3 regions of the Neobacillus sp. 19 genome follow, and region 3 is predicted to be linked to each of the others. Evidence: riboswitches for the same ligand, from Rfam matches in the RefSeq annotation. Region 3 holds a riboswitch; each other region holds the start of a gene.
The links. A riboswitch is a leader RNA that binds a small molecule or an ion and turns the genes downstream of it on or off. The one in region 3 is predicted to bind cobalamin.

Region 1 (4,263 bases), on a different contig from region 3:
CACTCCCTATTTCTTCGATTTGATTTTTCACCTCTTCCACGTTTTCTTTATGCAAATCTACTAAAGCAATCTTTCCGCCATTTTGAGCAAGCTTTAGCGCAGCAGCCCTTCCAATCCCTGAGCCAGCCCCTGTAACAAAAGCAATCTGATTTTGAAGTACATTCCCCACGTTAAAAAACCCCCTTTATTATGATGATAGTACTATATCCAACATAGAGATTTTAAAACATAAAGATTTTATCGAAATGCTAAGGAGATACTATTCTTTATCATTCATCCTTTATCAGACTTACTTTGCTCCCTATTTGACGAGCAGCTCTTCTCTCGTTTGTTCTGCAGCTATCACCATCACCTGAAGTGCCGCAACAGTTTCCTCCATACCCCTAGTTTTTAAGCCACAATCGGGATTAATCCAGAACAGCTTGGGATCAAGGACTTGAAGCGCACGATGAATGTTTCTGATCAATTCTTCAAGCAATGGTACTCGCGGGCTATGGATGTCATATACGCCAAGACCGATTCCCATATCATACGTATTTTCTTCAAAGGCATGAATTAATTCACCATGGCTTTTTGATGTTTCAATAGAAATAACATCCGCATCGAGTGCTTTAATTGCATGAATAATATTCTTAAAGTCCGAATAACACATATGGGTATGAATTTGCGTCTCATTTTGAACAGAGGATGTCGCCAACTTAAACGAATAAACGGCAGCATCTAGATAACCTGCCCATTTTTCACGTTTTAACGGCAGGCCTTCCCGAAGGGCAGGCTCATCCACTTGAATCATGCGGATTCCATTTTCCTCTAGTGCTTCCACCTCTTTACGAAGGGCAAGCGCAATTTGATTTGCCACCTCGTAGCGTGAAATATCATTACGGACAAATGACCAATTTAAAATCGTAATCGGACCTGTCAGCATTCCTTTTACCGGTTTGTTTGTTAACGATTGGGCATATACAGTTTCTGCAACTGTCATTGGCTCCTTAAAGGCGACATCCCCATAAATGAGCGGGGGCTTCACACATCTGGAACCATATGACTGAACCCAGCCGTATTTTGTAAATTGAAATCCGGCTAATTTTTCGCCAAAGTATTCAACCATATCTGTCCGTTCAAATTCCCCATGTACGAACACATCCAGACCAAGATTTTCTTGGATTTCAATCCACTTTTTTATTTCTGCCTTAATATAGGCTCCATACTCACTGTCAGTTAATTCGCCTTTCCGCCATTTTAAACGCTGTTTTCTTACTTCTTTCGTTTGCGGGAAGCTGCCAATAGTTGTCGTCGGCAGAAGTGGTAATTGAAACGCCTTTTCTTGAAGCCCTCTGCGTACTGTAAATGGCGCTTTCCGCTCTGCTTGATCCTTCTGTAAACTGCGAATGGCTTCTCGAACTTGAGTATTATTTCGAATTGACGACTGATTTAATCCTTGAATTGCTTTTGTGCTTTCATCGATCTCTTTTTTTATCACTTGCTTTCCATTATTCAAGCCATTTGTAAGAGCGCTAATTTCAACTAATTTTTCATCCGCAAATGCCAGTGCATTTCTTAATATCTCATCGAGCAATTCTTCATTTTTTACTGTCACAGGAACATGCAATAGGCTTGATGATGGCTGAACAATTAGTCTTGTTTTTAAAACAACCGCTTCAATCTCGGTCAGAAGTGAAAATGTCCCTTCGAGATCCGCCCGCCAAATATTTCGTCCGTCAATGACTCCAGCTGCAAGTACTTTATTCTTAGGAAAGCCATACTTCTTCAAAGCAGCAAGATTCTGACCGTTATCATGGACAAAATCAAGTCCAATTCCCTGAACAGGAAGTGAAATGACCTCTTCATAATGCTCGATACTTTCAAAATATGTTTGCAATATCACCTTAAGGTTTGGTGCTGCATCCTGTAATGCCTGATAGACTTCGCTAAATATAGCAATCTCTTCTTTTGAAATACTAGCAGCTAAAATCGGTTCATCTATTTGAACCCATTCTGCCCCCTCCGCCTCTAGTTCGCGTAATATTTCCGCATAAAGAGGGATAAATTGTTCAACAACTGCTTTGAACGCACTTTCGGTATAACCTTTTGATAGCTTTACAAATGTAATCGGTCCTAAAATAACTGGTTTACCATGTATACCAAGTTTTTGCTTCGCCTCTTGAAAAAATTGAAGCGGGCGGTTTTCAACAAGAGCAGGAGCTGTTTCTTCAAGCTCTGGAACGATATAGTGGTAGTTTGTATTAAACCATTTTGTCATTTCAGAAGCAACTGCCTCTTTCGTTCCTCGCGCCATAGCAAAATAGGTTTCAAGCGGCACCTTCCCGCCGCTGTAGTTAAATCGTTTCGGTACTAAACCGAACATAACAGCCGTATCCAGGACATGATCATACAAGCTAAAGTCCCCGACAGGGATTAAATCAATTCCGTGCTCCTTTTGCTTCTTAAGATGCTCCAGGCGAATCACTTCTATTTTCTTTAAGAATGCCTCTTTTTCTAACTTACCTGCCCAAAACTGTTCCAAGGCTTGTTTCCATTCACGTTTTTCCCCAATTCTTGGGTATCCTAGATTCGAGCTTATCACTTTTACCATAATGGGTTACCTCTCCTTTTACATCTTAGTGTGTCAAACATAAAAAAATCTCCCTTTTCAAAAATGGAAAAGAGAGATTGATACGTTTAATTAACTTGAGTCCGAACCTTTTCGTTTACTCAACACGTTCTCACCTCCTCTATCTCCTCGTAGAGTACTAGCGCATACAACAGGCAGGTTTCCTGACTAAGGTTCATCGCTCCTTATCCCTTCCCATTTCCCTATGAAACAGTGGCTATTCGATAAGTTGCTCCCCAATACAGTGGCGGGACCGTGCCGGCATTTCACCGGTCTTCCCTTTTAAGCCGTGCAGATTATCTACACAGCACCTGAAGCTTTTGATATGAAGTTTTTAAAAACCGATTTGGATCTGCATTTTTTCTCTTATAAACAAAAACAGCCTCTCTAGTCAACATAGAGAGGCTGGCGGATCCTTTTTCATCCCTCTCATTTGCCAAAGCAATATGCCTTGCTGGAATTAGCACCTTTTTAACAAGTTGTTAAATGGTTGCTGGGCTTCATAGGGCCAGTCCCTCCGCCTCTCTTCATAAGAGTATTAAAATTTTTAATGTTTTGAATTTAATTGCAATGATAGCATTTTGGACAGAGGTTGTCAAAGATTATTAAATTATTGCAAAGTTCACTTAAATATTCTCTCTCAACCTTCCGTTGTAAACTTATATCCAATCCCTCTTAACGTCACGATAAAAGGATAATCTGTATACTTTGCAATCTTTTCTCTTAGATTTTTGATATGGACATCTACTGTTCGTTCGTTGATTACTTTTTCATTCTTTTTATAAATGGTATTGATGATTTGTTCTCTTGAAAGAAGTTGATCTGGATGGGTCATAAATAGATAGAGCAATCTGTACTCGAAATGAGTTAAATCAAGTACTTCATCTTGGAATTTTACGATTCCTTTTAATGGTTTAATCGTTAACCCTTTATAGCTTAGTTTACTGCATCGATTGGCGGTTCGTCGTAAGACCGTTTCAATTCTAACCGACAATTCTTCTAAATTATATGGTTTACCGATATAGTCATCGGCTCCTCGTTTCAGCCCTTCAATTCGATCCTGTTCCGAATTATTTGAAGATACAATGATTATTGGTACGTTACTGTCTAGTTCGTAACGCATCCAGAAGCATACCTCAAGTCCATCCATATCAGGAAGAGCTGTTTCTAGAAGCACAAAACAAGGATCGTGTTTTAAGTACATTTCACGAGCAGTTTGTCCATCAGCAGCCTCTAATATTTCGAAACCTTTCCTCGTCAGATGAAATCTTAACACAGCTCTGTTTTCACTATTACTATCTATAATTAAAATGGTTTTACCTCTCAATTTTTTATCTTCCAACTTCTTCAACCCCCTGCCACTATTATAGTGATAAAAAGAGTTTCACAAAAGGTTGTGTTATATATATAGAAAAACGACCCGCTGTTAACGGGTCATTGCCTATTATTTATTTTCCGTAACCTTTTTCCCTGCAAGTGTTTCATAGGCTGCATCATCCGGTGCATCGCCTTTCGGCCAGTCATTCATTTTATCAGGAAAATCAGGTCTAGCCATAGAGTTAATATATGCTGCGATATTCATCGCCTCTTCATCGGTGAAGGAACCTGCTTCATATCCACCCATCGGTGATTTAGGCATATATTTTTTGATA
Region 2 (4,263 bases), on a different contig from region 3:
CCATCGCTTTAAAAGGTCTAACAATTCTTTTTGATACGATAAGTCTAAGTGATTTGTCGGTTCATCCAACAGCAGGATTTCCGGTTCTTGGGCAAGTGCCTGGGCAAGGAATACCCTTTGCTTTTCACCGCCTGATAACGCCTGTATATTTTTATGTTGAAAGGAGGAAATGCCGGTCTGGTCCATTACCCTTTGGACGACCGCTTCATCCTCCTCCGACCAGGTTTGAAACCAGCCCTTTTGATGCGCATATCTCCCAAGTGATACGGTTTCTTTAACTGTATAGGAGAAGCTTTGGGAAGAGTGCTGGGAAAGAACCGCCACCATTTGCGCAAGCTGCTTAATGCCATATTCCTGCAGCTTTTTTCCACTAATATAAATCTCACCCTGTTTAATCGGCAAGATCCCGCTAATCATTTTTAACAGAGTTGTTTTTCCGCTGCCATTTGGCCCTAATACCCCGAACAACTGCCCTTGATTTACATCAAACGTAATGTCCTTTAATACAGACTCATCTCCATATCCACCTGAAACGTGCTGAACACTGAGCATTTTCTATCAACTTCTTTCCATCCTTTTTCTCTGCAGCAGGATCACCGCAAATACCGGTGCCCCAATTAAAGCCGTTATCACCCCAATTGGTAATTCAGTAGGTGAAATAATGGTCCGCGACAGAAGGTCGGCTAAAATTAAGAACCCACTTCCTGTCAGAATCGATAAGGGAAGGAGGTAACGGTGGTCTGGCCCCCACAAGATTCTTGAAAGATGGGGAATGACCAGCCCAACAAATCCAATCGTTCCGGAAACGGCAACTGCAGCTCCTGTTAAAATTGAACCGGCTGATAAAATGATGAGCTTCCTTTTTTTGAACATTGACCCCAAGGTGGTGTGCCCGTTCTTCCCCAAACGACATCGCATTTAATTCCTTTGCATTAAGCATCAGGATGGCCGACCCAATAACAAAAAACGGTAAAATAATTTTTATGTATTCCCAGCCTCTCATCGATACACTTCCTAAGAGCCAGCTAATAATTTGCCGTAACTCATCTCCGGTTAGTGCAATCAAAAGAGAAATAAATGCACCTAAAAAGGAGCTAAAAATAATTCCTGTTAAAATTATCGTTTCTACTCTCATGGACCGTTCAATTTTCCTGGCAAAAGCAAGAACGAGGAAAATGGTCAAAAAAGAAAATAGGATACTGAGTAATGGCAAGGTGAATATCCCGATAAATGGGATAGATAGATTAAAGAACAGCGTCAGAACGGCACCGACGGAAGCGCCGGATGAGACCCCTAATGTATACGGATCTGCTAACGGATTCCTTAACAGCCCTTGAAATGCCGCCCCCGCAATGGCAAGGGACGCCCCCACAAGACCCGCTAATATCACCCTTGGCAGGCGAATATTCAACACAATACTCGTATGCATCGCGTCGATTGTGTCAAGTGATGGTAATCCAAATAGCTTAGCTATAATAATGTGAATAATCGTCCCCATCGGAACTGATACAGTTCCGATGGCGATTCCTAGCAGTACGGAAATTAACAGGAAAATCCCTGCCAGTGCAAAAGCTACATATTTATTATTTAAAAACTTCTGGATAAATAGCCTTCGCAAGATCTTCTACTCCTTCAACGATTCTAGGGCCTGAGCGTGTCACCCGATCAGAATCTACGTCGATTACTTGCTTATTTTTTACGGCGTTGACATTTTCCCAGCCTTTTCTGCTTAACACTTGCTCAGCTGGTTTTGTCTCTTCATAGCCGCCATATGTAGTGATGATTACATCCGGATTTCGTTTAATGATTTCTTCTTGATCAAGCTTGATCCAGCCCTCTTGATCGTTTGCGAGGTTCTCGGCATTAATCATGGTTAACATTTCATTCATAAACGTATTTTTCCCAGTTGTAAAAATATCTGGAGCGGGTGATACTTCAATAAAGACAGTTTTCTTTTCTTTTATGTTCTTTGCTTTTTCCTTAATATCCGCTATTTTGTCCTTCATCCCTTGTATAAGCTCGTCCGCCTTCTTCGTTTCTCCAGTCGCTTTACCAATCATACTGATTGAATCAAACACTTGGTCAAAATTTTGTGCATCATTCACAACAAGAACGGCTATTCCGGCATCTTTTAATTGCTGTAGGCCAGCTTCCGAATTATGTGCAGTAGAGGCATGGGCTAATACTAAATTAGGCTGTAAAGAGATTATTTTTTCAAGATTCACTTCCATACCGCCAATTTTCTCTTTTTTCGTTACCTCTTCAGGATAATTATCAAAATCAGAAACACCGACAATTTCTTTCTCAGCACCTAACGCGTAGGCGATTTCTGTATTACTTGGGATCAAAGAGACGATTTTTTCAGGCTTCTTTTCTAAGACAACTTCATTGCCTACAGCATCCTTTATCGTTACTGGGAATGCTGCTTCTGTTTTATTCTCAACACCCGCGGTTTTGTCCTCTTTAACTTGCTCTTGCTTTTCCCCGCATCCTGCTAAGACCCCTAATGTTAAAAGTACGACGAACAATAGTGAATACCATTTCTTCATGTTTCTTCTCCCTGCTTTCTGTGTAGTTATTATGTAAGCAACAAAAAAGAAGTTCTGCTTGTGGCAATAAAAAAACATCTCCATATTAATGAAGATGTTGGGTACGATTAGATTTCCATTACTCGTAAAAAGTAATAGGGCACTAGCCTCAACACCTCCCTATCCTCGTAGGTTTATTGGCGCACAAGAATTAGGCAGGTTTCCTGGCTCATGATCATCGCATCCTATGTCTTCCCATCCAAATAGACAGTGACAAAATATAGGCTGCTCCCATTTACAGTGGCGGGACCGCGTTGGTTTTTCACCAACTTCCCTTTTAAGCTAAAAGTCGTTACTGACTCACTAGCACCTATTTCCATTATTCATTTTTTGTTAACTTCATTATGATATAAATTATATTATTTGTATATAAGTTTGTTTGACAGTGTTGATTCTCTAAACGACAAGGCCGCCATCTACACTTAAGATAGTTCCATTAATATACCCCGCATCGTCTGAAGCTAGAAACAGATAGGCAGAGGCAATATCTTCAGGTTTTCCCAACCTGCGTAAAGGTGTTTTACTTTCCATTAGATCTAGTATCTTTTCCGGTACTTTTGCCGTCATGTCAGTGACAATGAATCCGGGGGCAACGGCATTCACTCTTATGCCTTTTGGTCCCATTTCTTTCGCCCAGCTTTTCGTTAAGCCTATTACACCAGCCTTTGTGGCTGCATAATTCGTTTGACCGATGTTGCCGTGAATTCCAACTACCGAGGATGCGTTCAGAATCACACCCGATCCCTGTTCTATCATCTTTGGAACTACTTCCTTTGTACATTTAAACACACCGGATAAATTGACGGAAATCACCTTTTCCCATGATTCTTCATCCATTTTTGTCAGCAATCCATCAATCGTAATTCCAGCATTATTCACTAAAATATCAATTTTTCCATACCGATCGATCGTTTCATTTACCATCGAATGGATTTGTTTAGAGTCTGTCACATTACATTGAATAAATGCAATCGAACCATATTCTTCAAGTTCCTTGGCTGCTGTTAGTCCCGCATCTGGATTCACATCACTGATGACAACAGCGGCACCTTCTTGCAAAAATTTCTTAGCCGTAATTTTGCCAATCCCATTTGCTCCACCCGTAATAATAGCAACTTTTCCTTCGAGTTTCATTATGGCCTCCTAATGGTTCATTTGAAAAATAGCAGTAATTTGTCAACAATTCTATTAAAACCTTATGATTCTTTAAAATTACGCTTGTCAATTACTCGCTTCGCTTTGAATTGAGTTCGTTCCAATGTTCCAATAGGGAACAATTCTATATTAAATGTTACTCCTACTTCACGCTTAAGCTCTTTCGACAGCTGCTCTATCAGGTCTTGGTTGCTTCTCGTTCCTGCGGTCTCACACTGAATGGTGACGTCATCCATAATATTTTCACGGGTTACAATCATGACAAACTCTTCCCCAAGGCCGTCAATTCTCCTAATCACATTTTCTAATAGACTTGCATAAACATTCACACCACGTACGGTGACCATATCATCAATTCGGCCATAAATTCCTTTCGGTAACCTTGGGTAGACACGCCCACAAGGACAAGGCTCATCTGTCCAGGTCGTTAGATCTCCGGACCAATAGCGGATTAAAGGCTGCGAGGTTCTTTCCAATGGAGTATATACGGGTACTCCTTCTTCCCCATAGGGAACTAGTT
Region 3 (4,263 bases):
GGGACAAGTGAACTCAAAATATATGAATACGATTCAGTATGAACCGCTTCCTGCTGGGCAATGACGGCATAGATTGACTTAAAACTGGAATCGGTCACATAATCCATTACCTGCGTCATTGTCGGTGTCTGAAGGCTATCGAGCGAGGCCAGCTGGGTATTGATCCGCAAGAAAACATCCTTCTCAACGTCGCTGAGCATGTCCCACTGTTTAATATCATCCTGCATATTGATTTCCTGTGCTTTCCAAAAGTTCCCCAATAAGGTCTGATACAAATCATACATCTGCGGGTAGGCGATATCATTCCAGTTCAACAGGCCGGAAGACTGGCCGTTAATGATCCCAGTGGATTTATTAGGAAACTCTGGGTTTAATAGTTTTATTTTTGCCAATGGGGCATGAATATCCATTTTAAAAAACCTCCTGCTCTATTAAATGGCAAATCCCGTGCTAGCTCTGGCAAGCTTCACATTCGGCTATTTCTGCCTGAGATGTACTTCTGACGTAATACGTCGTTTTTAGTCCGTGCTCCCATGCTTCCATATGGAGGTTTAACAAATCCTTCGCCTTAATATCATGTCGGACGTATAGGTTAAAGCTAATCCCTTGATCAATATGGCGCTGGCGGGCTGCGTTTTGCTTAATACTCCAAACTTGATCCAATTCATGTCGTGCCCGGCGGTAATAGGGATAGGTATGATGGGTTAAATTCGGCGCTGTGACCTTAAATTTAAAATTTTTCTTCTCCTCGGCATATTCAATGGAATAGATCGGATCAATCCCATCCGTCGAGCCGCCAATTTTCGCTGTTGACGAGTTGGGCGCAACCGCCATTAACCAGCCGTTACGGATACCGTGTTCCACGATCTCCGCCGCTAGATCCAGCCATCGATCAGAGCGGTAATTTTTCCGCTTGAAATATGTGCCCGTTTGCCACTCAGAACCTTGAAACTCAAGATACGCTCCTTTTTCGTTGGCCAATTCTTTAGAGGTACGGATGGTGTAGTAAGCAATGTCCTCATACAGCTGGTCGGCCCATTCCACCGCGGCTTCTGATTCCCAGTGTATGCCTTTCAAGGCAAGGAGATGATGCCAGCCGAACGTTCCCAGTCCGATCGCGCGGAACTTCTGATTAGTGATCTGAGCCTGCCCCACCGATATCGTATTTAAATCTATCACGTTATCCAACATTCTTACTTGTATGCGGATCAACCGCTCCAGTACCCCAGCCGGCACCGCTTTTGCAAGATTAATAGAGGATAAGTTACAAACCACGAAATCACCAGGTTTGCGAATGATGATGATGTTTCCGTCCTCATCCTGATATTCATTGACGATCGTGGTCGCCGACATATTTTGCGCAATTTCCGTGCATAGGTTGCTGCAATAAATCGAGGTCCGCCCCGCTCCAGCCAGATGCTTATTCGGATTTTGCCTGTTCACCTCGTCACGATAGAACATGTAAGGGGTGCCCGTTTCCAACTGCGACACCATGATCCGCGCCATGATATCCATTGCCCGGTACGTTTTCCTTGGCAGCAGCGGATGGTGGACGGCTTCTTGATATTTTTTTGAAAAATAAGGCTGATCAATTTCATCATAAAAATCCTCGAGTCCAAGCGGGTTTCCGTTTGCATCCTTCCAGCCCATAATTTGCTTTACTTGATGGGGGCAAAACGTATGCCACTCCCCGATGCTTCTGCCGTTCTCATCGGTTTCTTGCAACTTTTTCATAAACAAATCGGGAATGGTCACACCGGTAAAAATATCATGAGCTTTTCGGCGTTCGTCGCCATTGTTGGTTTTCAAATCGAGAAAGCCGTTCATAATATCTTTATGGAACACATCTAGGTAGACGGCAATCGCACCCTGCCGCTGTCCTAACTGATCGACACTGACGGCCGTATCATTGACCAGCTTGATCCAAGGCACAACCCCGGACGAGTTGCCTTTGAATTTTTTAATATCGGAGCCGAGGGCACGGACTTTTCCATAATAAAGTCCAATCCCGCCGCCATCTTTACTTAGCCGTGCGATGTCCCAATTATTTAAATAAATGCCGTCCAGTGAATCGTCGACGGTATCGATAAAGCAAGAGGAAAGCTGGCCGAAGCTCTTTCCGGCATTCGCGAGTGTCGGTGTGGCAACGGTCATGTAAAGATGACTTAGTGCCCAATAAGCCTCTTTAACAAGGGTGAGGCGATTTGCAGCAGGGCTCTCATTCTGCATCAGCGTCATGGCAATAATCATGAATCGCTCTTGCGGCAATTCATAGACATTTCGCTCATGATCCTGCGCGAGATAGCGGTCCGCTAGTAAAAATAAACCGATATATGTAAATAAAGTATCTCGGACCGGCTCAATTTCCTTTGCTAGTTCTTCGATTTCGTCTTTCGTATAGGAAGTAAGTAGATTGCTAGAGTAAATGCCGATTTCGGTTAATTCTTTTATAAGGAGGTAAAAATCTCCGTACTTTATGGAGAGGTCATAGCTGCGGTTTATTGATGCCTTTTGATACAGTTCATTCAGATACAGCCTTGCTGCAACAAAAGTCCAATCAGGCTGATCCATCGCAATTTGGTTAACGGCATAGAGGAGCGCTTGCCGGCCAGCCTCAGCCACGTATAATTCTTTAATCTGTTTTTCAAGCATTGCAGTATCCAGCTGGTATGTTTCCGAAGCTTGTTTGATTGTCTCTAATACTAATTGAATTTCATCGTTTACTTTTGTGGTCATGGTCATATCCCCTTTAATAAAAAAATCCGCTCAAGGTAATTGAGCGGATGAAACGGTTTACTACAAAAAGGAAGTACAAATTTCTGCCTTTCGCTGCCACCGTTCATCTCCTCAATCCCCGAAGAAGTGAAACTACTTAAGAAAGACAGGTCTCCTGACTTATGCGTCACCCTACTTTGAGCCCTTCCCATATCAGCGTCTATCTTCATAAACTCTCTGATACAGTGGATTGCTCAGTTCGTCAGCACTTACAGTTGCGGGGGCAGTTCCGGATTCACCGGATTCCCTATTAAGCCGTTATTCGGCATCTAACTTAAGGTAAATACAATATATAGTTATGTTTTTTAGAAATAAAACAATATGTAGATAAGAAACTAAAGTTAATCATAGTATAAATGGTTTCCAATTTCAAGTATTTTAAAAGAATTGATGAGAGGACAGATGATTGGATTTAGCGAAAAGATACAACAGCTCACGCAGAAATTGATCCTTTACGAAGCGCTAATACAGTGGGATATTTTTGGCATTAGAGGAAAGTTATTTAAAAATACAGTCAAAAAATGATGACATTTGTCGTACTACTATAGGGGTATTTTAATATTTTTTATGGGGGAATAGTTCTTTGTATATAAAGAGAAAAGAAAGATTATCAGAACTGAGTAAGAAAAAGATGAAAGCGCGTAATCAAAAGCTGGCAGCAGCAGCCATTGCTGGGACTGTTGCAGCACTTGTATTTATGAACACCGATGTTGGAGCATGCAGCACGGTATACACTGTAAAAAAGAAAGATACTCTTTACAGCCTATCTAAAAAGTATCAAGTCACTGAAAAACAGCTAATGAGGGCTAATGGGTTAACGTCCGAAAAAATCTATATTGGACAACAACTTTTGGTACCTGATTATATAAAAAAAGGGCATTCAAAAGGGACCGGCAGTCAATATACTGTCCAAAAAGGGGATACCATTTACTCCCTTGCAAAAAAATTCGCTGTCAGTATGGATGAATTAAAAAAGGTCAATCATCTGCAAACAGAGAAAATTTACGTTGGTCAAACAATAACTCTTCCTTTTGAAATTCAAGCAAATAACATCAATCCAGTTTATGAGGTGGTTCCCGGGGACACTTTATGGGGAATTGCTAAACGCTTTGGAGTAAATGCAGACGAACTGAAAAAAGAAAATAAGCTCCGCCATGATATGGTTCTGATTGGACAACAGCTGACGATTCCAGGCAAAGCTATCTATACAAAAGCAATAGTCGTAGGAGCCGCTGATAATTTCACTGTTGAATTTAAGCATATGGATGAATCATTCGTCTTAACTGTTCCTTACTGCTCAGGTCCAGATTATGAAAAAATAGCGGGGCAGAAAGTAACAGTTATACATAAAAATAAAGCCGTCATTTCGGTATTTAAATCTAAATAAGACGTTTCAGCAAATAACAATGAAAAACCGATAAAAGGCGCTTTCCTGTAGTAAGGATTAGCGCTTATTTCCATTTTAGGGGCCATACCAACTAGTCCTTG

Region 1: it holds a riboswitch for cobalamin, as region 3 does, so the genes downstream of both, metE (5-methyltetrahydropteroyltriglutamate--homocysteine S-methyltransferase) here and ACO1D1_RS22585 (ribonucleoside-diphosphate reductase subunit alpha) in region 3, are expected to answer to the same signal.
Region 2: it holds a riboswitch for cobalamin, as region 3 does, so the genes downstream of both, ACO1D1_RS07510 (ABC transporter substrate-binding protein) here and ACO1D1_RS22585 (ribonucleoside-diphosphate reductase subunit alpha) in region 3, are expected to answer to the same signal.

What each region holds. Positions count from the first base shown of each region.
Region 1 is NZ_JBMPZU010000099.1:165,517-169,779, reverse strand. Features, by position in the region: gene ACO1D1_RS27115 (SDR family oxidoreductase) at 1-169, opposite strand, end outside; gene metE (5-methyltetrahydropteroyltriglutamate--homocysteine S-methyltransferase) at 302-2,593, opposite strand; cobalamin riboswitch at 2,749-2,941, opposite strand; SAM riboswitch class I at 3,038-3,147, opposite strand; gene ACO1D1_RS27105 (response regulator transcription factor) at 3,252-3,938, opposite strand; gene ACO1D1_RS27100 (c-type cytochrome) at 4,056-4,263, opposite strand, start outside.
Region 2 is NZ_JBMPZU010000030.1:8,211-12,473, forward strand. Features, by position in the region: gene ACO1D1_RS07500 (adenosylcobinamide amidohydrolase) at 1-552, opposite strand, end outside; partial or broken gene ACO1D1_RS07505 (FecCD family ABC transporter permease) at 559-1,618, opposite strand; gene ACO1D1_RS07510 (ABC transporter substrate-binding protein) at 1,584-2,549, opposite strand; cobalamin riboswitch at 2,726-2,917, opposite strand; gene fabG (3-oxoacyl-ACP reductase FabG) at 2,985-3,722, opposite strand; gene ACO1D1_RS07520 (phenylacetate--CoA ligase family protein) at 3,785-4,263, opposite strand, start outside.
Region 3 is NZ_JBMPZU010000070.1:116,766-121,028, forward strand. Features, by position in the region: gene ACO1D1_RS22580 (ribonucleotide-diphosphate reductase subunit beta) at 1-410, opposite strand, end outside; gene ACO1D1_RS22585 (ribonucleoside-diphosphate reductase subunit alpha) at 451-2,736, opposite strand; cobalamin riboswitch at 2,864-3,063, opposite strand; gene ACO1D1_RS22590 (LysM peptidoglycan-binding domain-containing protein) at 3,359-4,162, shown strand.